DNA from 3 places in the Enterobacter chinensis genome. Region 3 is predicted to be linked to each of the others. Evidence: predicted binding sites of a transcription regulator. Region 3 holds the regulator's gene; each other region holds the start of a gene.
What was found. The regulator Fur, encoded in region 3, represses iron uptake genes when iron is present. The targets are predictions, from matches to a motif close to ATAATAATGAGAACNACTATCAA.
Positions count from the first base shown of each region.

Region 1: a site for Fur is predicted at 3,213-3,235, ahead of sufA (Fe-S cluster assembly scaffold SufA). Genes of this name have one in related genera too.
Region 2: a site for Fur is predicted at 2,088-2,110, ahead of PYW49_RS10230 (siderophore-interacting protein). Genes of this name have one in related genera too.

Region 1 is NZ_JARDVI010000001.1:212,721-218,407, forward strand. Features, by position in the region: gene PYW49_RS01085 (hypothetical protein) at 1-241, opposite strand, end outside; gene ycgZ (regulatory protein YcgZ) at 246-485, opposite strand; gene PYW49_RS01095 (diguanylate phosphodiesterase) at 824-2,044, shown strand; gene PYW49_RS01100 (MerR family transcriptional regulator) at 2,233-2,967, shown strand; gene sufA (Fe-S cluster assembly scaffold SufA) at 3,275-3,643, shown strand; gene sufB (Fe-S cluster assembly protein SufB) at 3,652-5,142, shown strand; gene sufC (Fe-S cluster assembly ATPase SufC) at 5,152-5,687, shown strand, end outside.
Region 2 is NZ_JARDVI010000003.1:189,839-195,525, reverse strand. Features, by position in the region: gene PYW49_RS10235 (coiled-coil domain-containing protein) at 105-1,274, shown strand; gene PYW49_RS10230 (siderophore-interacting protein) at 1,275-2,039, opposite strand; gene PYW49_RS10225 (PadR family transcriptional regulator) at 2,187-2,681, shown strand; gene PYW49_RS10220 (methyl-accepting chemotaxis protein) at 2,678-4,237, opposite strand; gene PYW49_RS10215 (methyl-accepting chemotaxis protein) at 4,573-5,687, opposite strand, start outside.
Region 3 is NZ_JARDVI010000002.1:459,580-465,266, reverse strand. Features, by position in the region: gene chiP (chitoporin ChiP) at 1-1,291, shown strand, start outside; gene chiQ (ChiQ/YbfN family lipoprotein) at 1,339-1,668, shown strand; gene fur (ferric iron uptake transcriptional regulator) at 1,765-2,211, opposite strand; gene fldA (flavodoxin FldA) at 2,502-3,032, opposite strand; gene ybfE (LexA regulated protein) at 3,188-3,475, opposite strand; gene ybfF (esterase) at 3,604-4,377, opposite strand; gene seqA (replication initiation negative regulator SeqA) at 4,561-5,109, shown strand; gene pgm (phosphoglucomutase (alpha-D-glucose-1,6-bisphosphate-dependent)) at 5,134-5,687, shown strand, end outside.

The DNA of each region.
Region 1 (5,687 bases), on a different contig from region 3:
CCTCTCTATTCGTTCGTCCTTGCGCGGTTCTGCGACGCGTAAATGCGATGCTGTTTGAGCCGATCTCGGCAATCACCACCGCAAGAGTCTCCCGCCGCCGGGGATCCTTTTCATGTTCTTTCATGCTCCGCAGACGCTGCAGCAATCCTTCGGTTGTCACTGGCCCCCGCTCTTTCAGAAGAGAGAGAACGGCTTCACCGATAAGCTGGTCGATCAGTCTGTCTGCGTTACTGCTATTCATCACGTTACCGTTCGAAGAGCAGACCAAGCAGCATGTGGTAATGCTCTTCCTCTTCCGGCCCATCGGCTCTTTCGAGGCGGCTGAGCAGTTTGGTACAGAGCGATTTGCGGTTAAGGTTTCGCCCGTCGCTGAGAATTTCGACAACCACCTGGCCAAGCGTCTCCTGTTGGGTAGGAAGCGCGGCCTTTTCGAAGTACTGTGCGATCGCTGCTGCGGAATCTGTGGCGTAACCTTTCTGCTGCATGTTTCGCTCCTGTAAAATTTTGTAATCACTAACGTTACATTTAAGGTATACATAATTCCTAAATCTGTACATTAAAAATGTACAGATTTTTTATATTTTTATGATATATTTTATAAAATACTTTATTTTCATGGTGTTATTTGATTGTTACGAAGCGGTAACGTTACAGGATATATTGTACAAAAAGGTCAGGTGCGGGTAAGTTGTACAGGGCGGAAAAATGTAGCATTAACTCCTGTAAATGGTTGAGATGTAAATTATTTGTCAGGCAATTAATATGCTATACATGATCCTCATCCACCTTTTTTGTGGTCAAAACCCTAACCCCCAGGAATAGCATGCTCACAACCATCATTTACCGCAGTCATATCTGCGCGGACGTTCCAGTGAAAGCGCTGGAAGCAATGGTCGCTGCTGCCAATAGTAAAAACCGGCAATCCAATGTCACGGGGATCCTGCTGTTTAACGGCACACATTTTTTCCAGCTGCTTGAAGGGCCAGTGGAGCATGTTTCTGCCATCTATGAGCAGATCTGTAATGACCCGCGCCACCATAACGTGGTGGAGCTGATGCGCGATCACGGGCCTGTCCGGCGTTTTGGTAACGTGGGAATGGAGCTTTTTGATTTGCGCCAGTTCGACAGGGATGAGGTGTTACAGCAGGTGCTCAACAAAGGGACGACGCGTTACAAGCTGACGTATAACGACCGCCCTCTGCAGTTTTTCCGCACGTTTGTCGAAGCTACGGAAAAAGCCAACTACTTTGAACTACCACCGGCGGATTCATGGGATTTCGTTCCCGAAGAGACGCGCCTGTCCGCGCAGCCCGAGGTGGTCGCGAAAGGGGCAGATTGCAGCTTTGCATTCCAGCCGATTGTCGATCCGTTTATGCAGCAGGTCGTCTCCTGGGAGGCACTACTCCGCTCCCCTGATGGCGGCTCGCCTGGCGTCTATTTCGCCAACCGCCCGCGTGACGAAGTGTATGCATCTGATTTGCAGAGCAAGCAGGTGGCGCTTTCCATGGCCAGCGCGCTGGGGTTACAGGACCAGACGTTATCTCTTAACCTGCTGCCCATGACGCTGGTTAACATTCCCAATGCCGTGGATTTCCTGCTCACCGCGATTGAAGCAAATGGATTTGTGCCCGAGCAAATTGTGGTGGAGTTTACCGAAAGCGAGGCTATTTCCCGTTTTGATGAATTCGCGGATTCGGTCAGGCAGCTCAAAAGTGCGGGCCTCAGCGTGGCGATCGATCACTTTGGCGCCGGTTTTGCGGGGCTACAGCTTCTGGCTCAGTTCCAGCCGGACAGAATTAAGATTAATCGCGATCTGGTCGCGAACGTGCATAAAAGCGGTCCCCGACAGGCCATTATTCAGGCGATTATCAAATGCTGTTCCTCGCTTGAGATCCAGTTCTGCGCGGTGGGTGTGGAGAAGGCGGAAGAGTGGATGTGGCTGGAGTCCGCGGGAATTTCCCAGTTCCAGGGACATCTTTTTGCCAGCCCCCGGCACGGCGGTATTCCGGCTATTGCGTGGCCAGAGAAAAAATTCGAGTTCTGACAAAGCTGTACACAATCGGGCAGAGTTAACTGTACGACTGGCAAATTTTATACAACAATGTATTGACAGGTGAAGGGAAGAGCACCCCATTCACCTGGTCAAAATGCGGCCTTAGTTATACAAATGGTGTGTACAATCTGATAAGGTTGGTGCAGTTAGGTATGGAAGTTCTGAGCGTGAGGGAGTTAATGGCCTATTACAGTATCGGCGAAGTGGCCGAACGATGCGGTATCAACCCCGTTACGCTGCGTGCCTGGCAGCGCCGTTATGGATTGTTGAAGCCGCAGCGAAGCGAAGGGGGTCATCGTCAGTTTGACGATGAAGATATCCTGCGCATTGAAGAGATCAAACGCCTGATGAAAACCGGCGTTTCGGTCGGAAAAGTAAAAGCCTTGCTGGAAAACAAGGAAGTGTTGACGCAGGGCAACTGGGTCTCTTTCCAGGAAGAGATGATGACCGTTCTGCGTTACGCCAGCCCGGCAAAGCTGCGCGCCAAAATAGGTGAGTTCCGCCGCGATCACGCGATGGATGCGTTGATTGACAATATTATCTCTCCCGTCCGTCAGCGAATGAACCAAGACCAAAACACCGTACGTCACATGGCGAGCCTGTTTGATGGCGTACTGATCGAATTCGCGATCGCAAGTCTGGCGGAGTCCCGCAAGAAAGCCGGAAAAGACGCTCTCCTTATTGGATGGGAATGCGATGACCGCACCCCTCTGTGGCTGGAAGCTGCGCGCTTATCGCAGAAGGGCTGGCACATAGACGTGCTGGCAGAACCGATTGACTCACCGCGTCCCGAGCTTTTCCCCGGGCAAAAAATCTTCGTCTGGACGGGGAAATCGCCAACGCCTCGCCAGCAGGAACAGCTAGATCACTGGCGTGAGCAGGGGTTTGCTGTCTCATTTCATCACGGATCCTGAGAGGCCTTAAGGGCCTTTTTTTGTTTTTGTCCCTTTCCTCACCAAAGCTATCTCAAAAATAGGCATTTCCGATGCATATTTTACTTTTCTCCTCTCTGCTATAAATGCCGTGACGAAATGCATTATTAATCAATGCATTGAACAAATAAATCCATCCTGACTGCATCCTTCCACAGGGTCTATGCTTAATAAAAGTAGCCAAAAAGGGCGGTTTAGATGAATGCCCCTGCTGACAGAGGGTTGAAGTGATAATCGTTATCACTAACATGGTGTTATACCCTGATGGCTTATCAGATGAGGTGGACCTATGGAACTGCATTCAGAAACCTTTAATCCTGCCGATTTTGCCTGGCGCGGTTTAACGCTCACACCGGCGGCGGCGGCACATATTCACGAGCTGGTGGCGAAAAAGCCCGAGATCCTCGGCGTGCGTTTAGGTGTCAAACAGACCGGGTGCGCAGGCTTCGGTTACGTGCTCGACACCGTTACCGAACCCGAGAAAGATGACCTGGTATTCGAAACGGACGGCGCAAAATTGTACGTCGCGCTGCAGGCCATGCCGTTTATCGACGGCACCGAAGTGGACTACGTCCGCGAAGGCTTAAACCAGTTATTCAAATTTCATAACCCGAAAGCCCAGAACGAATGCGGCTGCGGCGAAAGCTTTGGGGTATAGGCGGTACTATGTCTCGTAATACTGAAGCAACGAGTGATGTGAACACCTGGAGCGGCGGACACCTGAATTATAAAGAAGGGTTCTTCACCCAGCTGCAGACGGATGAACTGGCGAAAGGCATTAATGAAGATGTCGTTCGGGCGATCTCGGCGAAACGTAATGAACCCGAGTGGATGCTGGAATTTCGCCTGAGCGCTTTTCGGGCATGGCTGGAGATGGAAGAGCCGCACTGGCTGAAAGCGCATTATGACAAGCTGAACTATCAGGACTACAGCTACTACTCCGCGCCCTCCTGCGGCAGCTGTGATGACACCTGCGCCTCGCAGCCCGGCGCGGTGCAGCAAACCGGCGCGGAGAACAGCTTCCTTAGCAAAGAGGTAGAAGAGGCCTTTAACCAGCTGGGCGTGCCGGTTCGTGAGGGGAAAGAGGTGGCGGTGGACGCCATTTTTGACTCCGTCTCGGTGGCGACCACCTACCGCGAGAAGCTGGCTGAGCAGGGGATTATCTTTTGCTCCTTCGGCGAAGCCATTCACGATCATCCGGAACTGGTGAAAAAGTACATCGGGACCGTGGTGCCCTCTAACGACAACTTCTTTGCGGCGCTCAACGCAGCGGTCGCCTCCGACGGCACCTTTATCTACGTGCCGAAAGGGGTACGTTGCCCGATGGAGCTCTCGACCTATTTCCGCATCAACGCCGAAAAAACCGGTCAGTTCGAACGCACGATTCTGGTGGCAGACGAAGGCAGCTACGTTAGCTACATCGAAGGGTGCTCCGCCCCGGTCCGCGACAGTTACCAGCTGCACGCGGCGGTGGTAGAGGTCATCATCCATAAAGACGCCGAGGTGAAATACTCGACGGTGCAAAACTGGTTCCCCGGCGACGGCAATACCGGCGGCATCCTGAACTTCGTCACCAAGCGCGCGCTGTGCGAAGGTGAAAACAGCAAGATGTCATGGACCCAGTCAGAAACCGGCTCTGCCATCACCTGGAAATACCCGAGCTGCATCCTGCGCGGGGATAACTCCATCGGTGAGTTTTACTCGGTGGCGCTCACCAGCGGCCATCAGCAGGCGGATACCGGCACCAAGATGATCCACATTGGTAAAAACACCAAATCGACCATCATCTCGAAAGGTATCTCTGCCGGGCACAGCCAGAACAGCTATCGCGGGCTGGTGAAAATCATGCCGACGGCCACCAATGCGCGAAACTTTACTCAATGTGACTCAATGCTGATTGGCGCAGACTGCGGCGCGCACACCTTCCCGTACGTTGAGTGTCGAAATAACACCGCCCAGCTTGAGCATGAGGCGACGACGTCACGGATTGGGGAAGATCAGCTCTTCTACTGCCTGCAGCGCGGGATCAGCGAAGAAGATGCCATCTCAATGATCGTAAACGGCTTCTGTAAGGACGTGTTCTCTGAACTGCCGCTGGAATTTGCCGTTGAAGCCCAGAAACTCCTCGCCATTAGTCTTGAACACAGCGTCGGTTAAGGAAAGCACATGTTAAGCATTAAAGATTTACAGGTTAGCGTAGAAGACAAAGCCATCCTGCGTGGCCTCAATTTTGACGTTAAGCCGGGTGAAGTTCACGCCATCATGGGACCGAACGGTTCCGGGAAAAGTACGCTTTCTGCGACGCTGGCGGGACGCGAAGATTATGAAGTGACCCACGGCTCGGTCGAGTTTAACGGCAAAGATCTGCTGGAAATGTCCCCGGAAGATCGCGCGGGAGAGGGCATCTTTATGGCCTTCCAGTATCCGGTAGAAATTCCGGGCGTCAGCAACCAGTTCTTCCTCCAGACGGCGCTGAATGCGGTGCGCAAGTATCGCGGCCTGGAGGCGCTGGACCGCTTCGACTTCCAGGACCTGATGGAAGAGAAGATCAAGCTGCTGAAAATGCCGGAAGATCTGCTGACGCGTTCGGTGAACGTTGGCTTTTCCGGCGGCGAGAAAAAGCGTAACGACATCCTGCAGATGGCGGTTCTGGAGCCCGAGCTGTGCATTCTGGATGAGACCGACTCCGGTCTGGATATCGA
Region 2 (5,687 bases), on a different contig from region 3:
GAAATCCCCCATCGCGCCGATCATCATCCGTGTGTATTATTTCCTGTAGCATTTCCAACAACTAACCTTAACTCAAATACTTAAGCGCCAAAGCGAAAGGCATCATGAGCACACCGATCAAACGGCTAGAAATCATTAAAAATGCCATTGAACTGGAAGATGACGACATCATCCAGAGCCAGCTGACACGCCTGAAAAATGAAGCGTTTGACGATGAGCTACAGGCAATCGTCGTGGCGCTTGAGGAGAAGAACTACACCGCTGCTATAGCGGCGATCGCCGCCTGGTTGCAGAGCCAGCGCGCCGTGACCCCATGGCGCGACCCACAGGTGGCCGCCAGCAAGCTGGAGCTGAAAGCGCTGGAAGAGCGTCTGCGCGATCTGATAGACCGCCGCAACGCGCGCGTGCAGCAGCTTGACGAGTTCAACGATCTCTACTTCTCCCGCCTCGGGCCGCTGATGCAGCAGATCCTCGCCCTGCGTAAAACCCTGGCGGAGCTGAACCTGCGTCGTCAGCAGGCGGAGGCGCGTCGTCGCGAGGAAGATTACCGCCGCTGCCAGCGCTATATGGCGCAGGCGGTAGAGGTGCTGGCGACGCTCACCCAGCGCTGGCGCGATCTGCCTGCGGATTCCGTGCAGGCCGCCGAGGCGCGTAAGCACCTGGAGCAGCAAAGCGATCTGATTGCCAACCTGCTGGCCGAGGCGCTGGAGCTGGAAAGCGGCTTAACGCGCGAAGAAGAGCCTGCGCGTCAGGCACGCGACGAGGCCAACGAAGAGTACGAGAAGTATCGCGAGCAGCATCACGATGCCGAGGTGCGGCTGCGCAAAGGCAAAGATCTCTCGGAAGAGGATCGGAACGAGCTGAAGCGTCTCTGGCGGCAGGCGAGCAAGCTGTGCCATCCGGATCTGGTCGCAGACGATCTGAAAGAAGAAGCCAACGCGATGATGGTCCAGCTCAACCAGGCAAAGCAGCGTGGCGACGTTAAAACCATTCGCTCACTGGTGGCCCGGCTGCAGCAGGGCTTCGAGCCATTGATGGCCAGCGACAGGCTGAACGATCTGGAGCGTATCCGCAAGAAGATGGCGCAGGTGCGCGAGCAAATCGACATTTTAGTGAACGAGCTGGCGGAACTCGAGAAAGAGGAGTCCTGGCTTCTGGTCTCGTCGCTGAGCAATATGGAAGCGTACTTCGCTCAGCAGGAGAAAGCGCTGCACGAGGTCCGCGCCTCGCTCGAACATCAGGTGAGCGAAGCGCAGCTGGATTCCGCCGCCTGATTATTTGGCGTGCCAGTATGCGCTGGCACGCACCAGTTGCGGGTCAATCGCGTCGGTTTCAAACTGACGGCTCAGCGTTTTCACCACCTTCCCTTCCCCGGTCAGCCAGATGAAGTAATCGTCCCCCGGGACGGTCAGCGCCGCCAAATGGTCCGCTACCGCCTGCTCGCTGTGGCCCACCACCCAGGTGATGTCGAACGCACTCAGGTGCGCCAGATACTCTTTATAAGACTCGTCCCCGACCGTCACTACCGCATGAACCTCCGGGCGAACCGGCAGTTTAGCAATGCTCTCTAAGCGTCGACGCAGCGCAGGCATACCGGATTCATCGCACACGTACAGCTGCCAGGCGTAATCTTCCGGCACCACCAGCGAACCGCGCGGGCCGCCGATGGTCAGCCTGTCGCCCACTTTCGCCTCGACCGCCCAGCGGCTGGCAATGCCGCCGTCATGAATGAAGAAATCGAGCACCAGTTCATGGCTGGACTCATCGTACAGCGGCGTATAGTCGCGCGTCTGCGGACGTACGCCGTCGCCCCAGTCGATGCCGTCATCGGTAACCACCGGCGGCACAAACGTTGCCCCGGGCGCCGGGAAAAAGACTTTGGTGTGGTCGTCAAAACCGCGGGAGCTAAAGCCCTCCAGTGCCTCGCCGCCTAAAACAATGCGCTGAAAACCCGCGCTGGCGCGCTCAACGCGGAGCACCGTCAGCTCGCGAAAACGCAGGTCATTACGAACACGCTGTGGGTAACGGATAGATGTCATTTTTAGACCCTTCTCTGATGAATACGATATATCTAAATCGTTTTTCAAATGATAATGATTACTAATAATAGAAAATGCAAGATCTTTTAGATTGCATCTGAATATATCTTAGATATAGTTTAGATATATCAAATTGAAGGGGATGCTATGCGACACGAACACGATGGCGGCGGTCGGCGACCGCGCTTTTTCGGGCACGGCGATCTGCGGCTGGTGATTCTGGATATCCTGACCCGCAGCGCGAGCCACGGCTATGAGCTGATCAAAGAGATCGAGAACCTGACGCAGGGGAATTACACTCCCAGTCCTGGGGTGATCTATCCGACCCTGGATTATCTTCAGGATCAGACCCTTATCACTATTATGGAAGAAGAGAGCGGGCGTAAGCGAATTACGATTACCGCTGCAGGCCAGCAGTGGCTGGATGAAAACCAGGAGCAGCTTGAGCACATACGGGCACGTATCAAAGCGCGTTCCGTCGGCTTCCAGCTGCGCAAAAACCCGCAGATGAAGCGGGCGCTGGATAACTTCAAAGCGGTGCTGGACCTGAAGGTGAATCAGGGAGAACTCAGCGACGCGCAGCTCAGGCAGATCGTCGGGGTGATCGACCGCGCGGCGCTGGAGATCTCCCAGCTGGATTAAGCCGGCGCGTGCTCGCTCACGCGGAAGACGCGTACCAGCTCTTTCAGGTGCATCGCCTGTTCGTTAAGCGATGCTGCCGCCGCGACGGACTCCTCGACCAGCGCGGAGTTTTGCTGGGTGGTGGCATCTATCAGGCCAATCGCGCTGTTGATCTGGGAGATCCCTTCCGTCTGCTCATGGCTGGCCTGGCGGATCTCACGCAGGATCACATCCATCTCCTCCACGTTGCCGACCATCCCGTTAATCAGCGCGCTGGCTTTTTCGACCAGGTTCATCCCGTCCTGAGTCTGGCTGGTTGAGCTCTCAATCAGTTCACGGATTTCGCTGGCAGACGACGCGCTCTTCTGGGCAAGCTGGCGCACCTCACCGGCCACCACCGCAAAACCGCGACCGTGTTCGCCGGCGCGTGCCGCTTCCACCGCCGCGTTCAGCGCCAGAATATTGGTCTGGAAGGCAATGGCGTCGATCAGGTCGATAATGTCGGACATCCGGTTCGACGTCTCGTTAATCAGGCGCATTTTGCTGGTCACCTGCTTCATCATCTCACCGTTGTTTTTGACCACCGTGGCGGCATCTGCCGAGAGGTTGGTCGCTTCCCCGGTGTGCGAGGCCGTATTTTTCACCGTGGCGGTGATCTGCTCCATCGAGGCGGCGGTCTGTTCAACGGAGCTTGCCTGCTCTTCCGTACGCGCGGCCAGATCCTGGTTGCCGGCGACAATCTGCGCGGCTGCGCTGGAGATATTCTCCGAGCCGGTTTGCACCTGCTGCACAATGTCCAGCAGACGCGTCTTCATCTCCATCAGCGCATGCAGCAGCAGACCCGTTTCGTCTTTGCCGTGTGGCGTAATGCTACCCGTCAGATCGCCCTCGGAAATGGCTTTTGCAAAATGCACCGCCTCGCCGAGCGGACGGGTGATAGAACGAACGATAAACCAGCCAATCAGGCTGCCGACCGCGACGCTAAAGAGGGTGATCAGGATCAGCAGCAGACGGTTAGACCTGAAATCCCCTTCCACCTGCGCGCCTGCACTCTGCATCTCGCTGTTTTGAATGGCAATCAGCTCCTTCACCTTCGCTTTGTAAGCCTGCTGCACGGCGAGGGTCGTGGTCATCATCTCCTGAATGGCGCCCGCACGATTGTTGTTCTGCACCGCCTGCAAAATGCGGTAGCGCGAGTCCAGATACTGCTGGCGCACGCTGCGGATATCCGCCAGCACCTGCTGTGATTTTTGATCCTGCAACGCATTGTTCAGCTCGCCCAGGATCACCGTAATGTGCTCGCTGATCTCTTTCAGGTGCTGCTGAGATTGCCCTGTGTAGGTGCCCTGTTCGTCCAGCAGCATCAGCTGTTGAGTGCTAATAAATTCCTGGAAGTTATCGATTAACTGGTTCGCTTTTACCGTGGTTGGATAGTCACTGGTAATAATGGATTGCATCCCATTATTTGCCCGGTTCAGGCTCAGCAATGATAAGCTCGCGCTGATCGCCATCAGGACAATAAAGAACCCAAACGCCAGAAATAATTTTGTGCCGATCTTTACGTCATGTAAGAACATATTTTCTCCATCGATGTGATTATTTCTCAGACGATCGCTGTTATCGGTAACGAATCCGCTAACTTTATGACTTTGATCGTTTTTTTATTTCATAACCATAACAATGGATAGGTAGAGGCTATTAATATTGCCCCATCGATCGTTACCAGACCACCGGACGGGGCTTTTTCAAAATAGCATTCTGGAAAACTGACTTAGGCAGGGATAAATAACCGAGGCACTTTCTTTAGTTATTTAATGTAGTGTTAACAATAAAACACATTAATAGTCACATCCACACAAAAAAAAGCCGCTTATGCCTTACGGTATAAACGGCTTTTCCGGAACATGACGGCTTAATGGAGCACGGTCACTGCATCTTTAAGACGTCCGGCGCGGTGTTTCACCATCGCAGAAATGTGCGCGCTTTCCTCGACCAGGTTGGCGTTTTTCTGCGTGATGCTGTCGAGCTCGGCCACCGCGCGGGTTAACTCTGACAACCCGGTTGCCTGCTCGGACGTCGAGTGGCTGATCTGGGCGATAAGCTGCGTCACGTTTTTCACCTGCTCGACAATATCATCCATCGTGCGGCCTGCGGCGTGCACCTGCTCAGAGCCGGACTGCACTTTGCTGGCGCTGGCATCAATCAGTTTACGAATATCATTCGCTGCGCTGGCGCTGCGGCTGGCGAGATGGCGGACTTCACCCGCGACCACTGCAAAACCTTTCCCCTGCTCGCCTGCCCTTGCCGCTTCAACTGCCGCATTCAGCGCCAGAATATTGGTCTGGAAAGCGATATCGTTAATCAGGGAAGTGATCGAGCCAATTCGCTGCGTGCTGTCGGCGATGTCATCCATGGTCTTGACGACGGTCTGCATCGCATTGCCCCCTTTCGTCGCCGCGCTGCTGGCGGCCACGGAGAGTTTATCCACCTCGGCGGCGGTTTCAGAGTTACTCTGAACGGAAGCGGCCATCTGGTTCATTGTCGCGACGGTCTGCTGCACGTTCGCCACCGTCTGACGCGTACGATCGTTCAGATCTTCATTTCCCTGCGCCAGCCTGTCGCTGCCGTCACGAACGCTCACCACCTGGCTCGATACGTCATTGATCAACCAGCGGCACATCAGGCCCAGCTGCCCTACCGCGCGCAGCGTCAGCCCCAGCTCGTCGCTGCGGTTCAGATGCTGCACGCTGTTGCGCTCACCGGTTGCGACCTTCAGCGCCTGTCGCGCCACATTCTCAACCGGGCGGACAATTTGTTGTTCAAACAGCAGTGTCCCGAACAGCATCACCACCGCGGCAGCAACGAGCGGTATCCAACCTGCGGAGGTCGCGACCAGCGAGGCGGCGAGAACGGCAAAGAGCACCGCCATCACGCTGCGCACGCGCCAGCGCAGCGGCATGGCCGGCAGTTTACCGAGCCAGCCCTTTCCAACGACCAGCCCTTTATGAACACGTTTCTTACAGCTCC
Region 3 (5,687 bases):
GGGCGGTATTTATTACTGGCAGCGTGAGCGTGATCGTAAAGACGTTACCGAAGATAAATACAAAACCAACCTTTCTCACTCCACCTGGAACGCCAACCTGGACTTCCAGTCAGGCTATGCCGCGGATATGTTCGGTCTGGATATTGCTGCATTCACCGCGATTGAAATGGCGGAAAACGGCGACAGTGCCCACCCGAACGAAATTGCCTTCTCCTCCAGCAACAAAGCGTATAAAGAAGACTGGTCCGGGGATAAGAGCGGAATCAGTCTTTACAAGGCCGCTGCGAAATTTAAATACGGCCCGGTATGGGCGCGCGGTGGTTATATTCAGCCAACCGGCCAGACGCTGTTAGCACCGCACTGGAGCTTTATGCCGGGCACCTATCAGGGTGCAGAAGCCGGGGCTAACTTTGACTACGGTGATGCGGGTGCGTTGAGCTTCTCTTATATGTGGACCAACGAATACAAAGCACCGTGGCACATCGAAATGGACAAGTTCTACCAGGGCGATCGTAAAACACGGGTAGATTATCTGCATTCTCTTGGTGCTAAGTACGATTTCAAAAATAATCTGGTGCTGGAAGCGGCATTTGGTCAGGCACAAGGATACATGGATCAGTATTTTGCCAAAGCGTCTTATAAGTTCGATATCGCCGGAAGCCCACTTTCGACCAGCTATCAATTCTATGGTGCGCGAGATAAAGCAGATGCGCAAAATAACCTGAAGACTAACGATGAAGTGGCCCTTGCCAGGGACTTATATGACGGCACGGCTTGGCTGCAAGCTTTAACCTTTGGCTACAAGATTGGCCAGGTGGATCTACGTCTCGAAGGCACGTGGGTCAAAGCTGACGGTAATCAGGGCTTCTTCTTACAGCGCATGACACCAACCTATGCTTCTTCTAATGGTCGCCTGGATATCTGGTGGGATAACCGTTCTGACTTTAACGCCAATGGCGAAAAAGCGGTCTTCTTCGGGGCGATGTACGATCTCAAAAACTGGAACCTTGCAGGTTGGTCAGTGGGTGCTTCCTATGCTTACGGTTGGGATGCTAAACCAAGTAGTGCCCCAATCTACGATCAGAGTCAGCGCCTGAAAGAATCCGCCTATAGTCTGGATGCCGCATATGTATTGCAGGAGGGAAGAGCCAAAGGCACGATGTTCAAACTGCACTTCACCCAGTATGACAACCACTCCGATATCCCGAGCTATGCGGGCGGTTACGGCAACATCTTCCAGGATGAACGTGACGTGAAATTCATGGTTATCGCCCCATTCACCATCTTCTGATGAACGCACCGGCGGGCTGAGTCCCGCCGGTATGGAGACTGCATATGATGAAAAAAATCGTAATCGTCGCGTTGCTGGCATCAGGGCTGGTGGCGTGTGCTCAGACACAGGCGCCGAAAGAGGACACCCGTCTGAAGGAGGCCTATAGCGCGTGTATCAATACCGCTGAAGGCTCGCCGGAGAAGATTGAAGCCTGTCAGAGCGTGTTGAATGTGCTGAAAAAAGAGAAAGCGCATGAGCAGTTCGCGACGCAGGAAAATGTTCGCGTGATGGATTACCAGGCCTGTATCCAGGCGCGTAAAACCGGTAACGATCAGGAAGTGGCGAAGCGTTGCGACCAGATCTGGAAAGAGATTCGCAGCAATAACAGTCATTAACTCGCTGTTATCATGCCCGGTGGCGCTGCGCCACCGGGCTTTTTAACGGCAAAAAAAAAGCCAACCTCGCGGCTGGCTCAGAGTATAAACACTCACTTATTTCGCGTCGTGCGCGTGATCATCTTCGCGGCAGTCACCTTCAGCACAGTGACCGTAAAGGTACAGGCTGTGGTTGGTCAGGCGGATGCCATGACGCGCCGCGATTTCACGCTGGCGTGATTCAATCGAATCATCGCTAAATTCAATGACCTTGCCGCAATCGAGGCAGATCAGGTGATCGTGGTGCTGCTGCTGGGTCAGTTCGAAAACAGATTTACCGCCTTCGAAATTATGACGGGTAACAATGCCCGCGTCATCAAACTGGTTCAGCACGCGATAGACGGTAGCCAGCCCAATCTCTTCACCCATGTCGATAAGACGTTTATAAAGGTCTTCCGCACTGACATGGTGATTGTCTGGACCCTGAAGCACTTCAAGGATTTTTAACCGAGGAAGCGTAACTTTCAGGCCAGCCTTCTTTAATGCGGTATTGTTGTCAGTCATGCGGAATCTGTCCTGTTGCTAAACGATTCACTTCTGTAGGAAGTGACAGAAAATGCACCTGGGATATTGCGTCTCATTATAGAACTGCCATGGCTAAATGAAAACTGCAAGTCTCAGGCAAAATATGCTTATAAAAACGTGGTATCACCAACAAACTTGCTCAATGGAAAACCACGTTTATCAGGGAGACATTGTACAGGTCTGGGCGAAAAAGTTAAAAGATTGTAGCGATTAATTTAATCGGTTTGACCTGGAGCACGGGCGCAACCGCCGTTGCGCCGCGATAAAAATCAGGCGTTAAGAATATCGTCCAGGTGCAGTTCTTCACGGATCTGCTTCACCCATTTCTCAACGCGCTCTGCCGTCAGCTCTGGCTGACGGTCTTCGTCAATGGCCAGACCCACGAAATGATCGTCATCAGCCAGGCCTTTAGACGCTTCGAAGTGGTAACCGGCGGTCGGCCAGTGGCCTACGATCACTGCGCCATTCGGCTCAATGATGTCGCGGATAGTTCCCAGTGCGTCACAGAAGTACTCGGCGTAGTCTTCCTGATCGCCACAGCCAAACAGGGCGACCAGCTTACCGTTGAAGTCGACTTCTTCCAGCGTCGGGAAGAAATCATCCCAGTCGCACTGGGCTTCACCGTAGTACCAGGTTGGAATACCCAGCAGAAGAATGTCATAGCCTTCGAGATCTTCTTTGCTGCTCTTGGCGATGTCATGCACATCAGCAACGTCTTTACCGAGCTGTTTTTGAATGTTTTTTGCGATATTTTCGGTATTGCCGGTATCACTGCCAAAGAAAATGCCGATGATTGCCATGAGTAAAATAACCTCTTGAAACTTAATAGTATGGTGGCGCAATTCGGCCACGGATAAGGGCAATAATAGCAGAACTGGCAACCCTGCGGAAACAGCTATCGCGCAGGACTGCACTCTGTGCTACATGAAAAGGGCGATAAAGGGGATTTTCAGACTTATGCCTGGCTGCGTAACGTCTCAAGCTGGGCGATCAACATCTCTTCAATGAGCTCGCTACGGCTGATGTTTCTCGCGTCAGCCAGCTCGTTAAGCGCATCGACGGCGTCAGCATTCAGCTTCAGTTCGACACGCTTAAGCCCACGATTTTTATCGCGTTTAAGCTGATTGCGTTTATTGATACGCAGCTGTTCATCGCGCGAAAGCGGATTCGTCTTGGGTCGTCCCGGTCGACGCTCATTCGCGAACAGATCTAGTGTCGTACGGTCCGTTTGTTCTTTGGCCATGATTCTGAGACTTCGGGGGAAACACGCCGCCCTGCTAATGCCCGGGCGATAAGCGCGCCATCATACATCAGCAAAAACGGCACGCCAACGACTGGAAGCCCGCAGCCTTCCAGTCGCTCTCTTTTTAATCAATTTGCAGTATCAGCGAGATAGCGGCGAATGGCGCGCAACACGGCGTCAGGTTTTTCTGCGTGAACCCAGTGCCCGGCCCCGGCAATGACATGGGCACGCGCCTGAGGGAATTGTGCCAGCAAGGTGTCGCGGTACGCGTCGGTAACGTAAGGAGAGTTACCGCCACGAATGAAGAGGGTAGGGTGTGGCCAGGCAGGTACCGTTTCCCAGCCCACAATGTTGTTGTATTGCTCCCAGAGCACCGGCACGTTAAAACGCCATTGCCCGTCAACAAAGGATTTCAGCAGGAACTGCACGACGCCTTCTTCATCAAGATGGTCACGCATGACCGCAGCCGCCTGTTGGCGGGTTGCGACACCCGCGTCAGTGACCGCATTGATGGCGGCAAAAATCTCGTCGTGACGGCGAACGTCGTAGTCCACGGGCGCGACATCAATCACCACCAGGCCGTTAATGCGCTCCGGCGCCAGCGCCGTCAGGGCCATCACCGCTTTGCCGCCCATTGAATGCCCGATGAGCGTCACTTTCTGCAGGCCGTTGGCGTCCAGCGTATCCAGCAGATCCTGTGCCATCGCGGCGTAGGTCATCTCGTCTGAACGTCCGGAAAGACCGTGATTGCGCATATCGACCTGTAAAATATCGTGGTCGGTAACCAGATCGCGCGCCAGCACGCCCAGGTTATCCAGGCTGCCAAAAAGCCCGTGAACCAGTACGATGGGAGAATTATTGTTCGGCGATTGTGCAGTTTGCGCTCGGGTATTCAATTTCATGGCAAAGTTCTTTTTTTACGTATGTCAGGTTAGGGTATCATGTTGACCATTCTGCCGCCCGGCTGCAAGGTTCCAGTTTAATCTGACTTTTGCCGCCAACCTGGTTTGACGCTATCCGCTGTTGGGATTTGACCTTATAATCCCAATGACTTGTATTCAGATATGATATCGCACTGGATTAAGATGAAAACAATCGAAGTTGATGACGAACTCTATCAGTATATTGCCAGCCAGACGCGGCATATCGGGGAGAGCGCGTCCGACATTTTACGGCGCATGCTTAAAATTTCCGCCGCTTCACAGCCTGCTACCCCAGTCACCAAAGATGTCGTGTCTCAGCCGAGCGTTGTTGCACAGGCAAAACCTGCCGTGACGCCGGCAAAAGATAAAGTGCGCGCGATGCGCGAGCTGCTGCTGTCCGATGAATATGCGGAGCAGAAAAAGGCGGTTAATCGCTTTATGCTGGTGCTGTCTACACTTTATTCACTGGATAACAAAGCGTTTGCAGAAGCGACCGAGTCGCTGCACGGTCGTACTCGCGTCTATTTCGCGGGTGACGAGCAGACGCTGCTGCAAAATGGCAATCAAACCAAACCCAAACATGTTCCTGGCACCCCTTACTGGGTGATCACCAATACCAATACGGGCCGCAAGTGCAGCATGATTGAACATATCATGCAGTCCATGCAGTTCCCGGCGGAATTGATTGAAAAGGTTTGCGGTACAATTTAACCCTTGCATCAGAAGGACCCGGTAATGGCAAATCACAGCCGTGCAGGCCAACCTGCACAACAAAGCGATTTGATTAACGTCGCTCAGCTGACCGCGCAGTATTACGTGCTGAAACCGGTCGTGGGCAACGCAGAACACGCAGTGAAGTTTGGTACATCTGGTCACCGTGGGAGCGCGGCGCGCCACAGCTTTAACGAACCGCACATTCTGGCTATTGCTCAGGCCATTGCGGAAGAGCGCGCTAAAAATGGCGTTACCGGTCCGTGCTACGTGGGGAAAGACACCCATGCGCTGTCTGAACCGGCGTTCATTTCTGTTGTGGAAGTGCTGGCCGCAAACGGCGTTGATGTGATTGTTCAGGAGAACAACGGTTTCACCCCAACCCCTGCGGTGTCTAACGCAATCCTGGTGCACAATAAAAAAGGTGGCGCGCTGGCAGACGGGATCGTTATCACTCCGTCTCATAACCCGCCGGAAGACGGTGGCATCAAATACAACCCACCTAACGGTGGCCCGGCAGACACTAACGTCACCAAAGTGGTGGAAGATCGTGCTAACGCCTTGCTGGCAGACGGTCT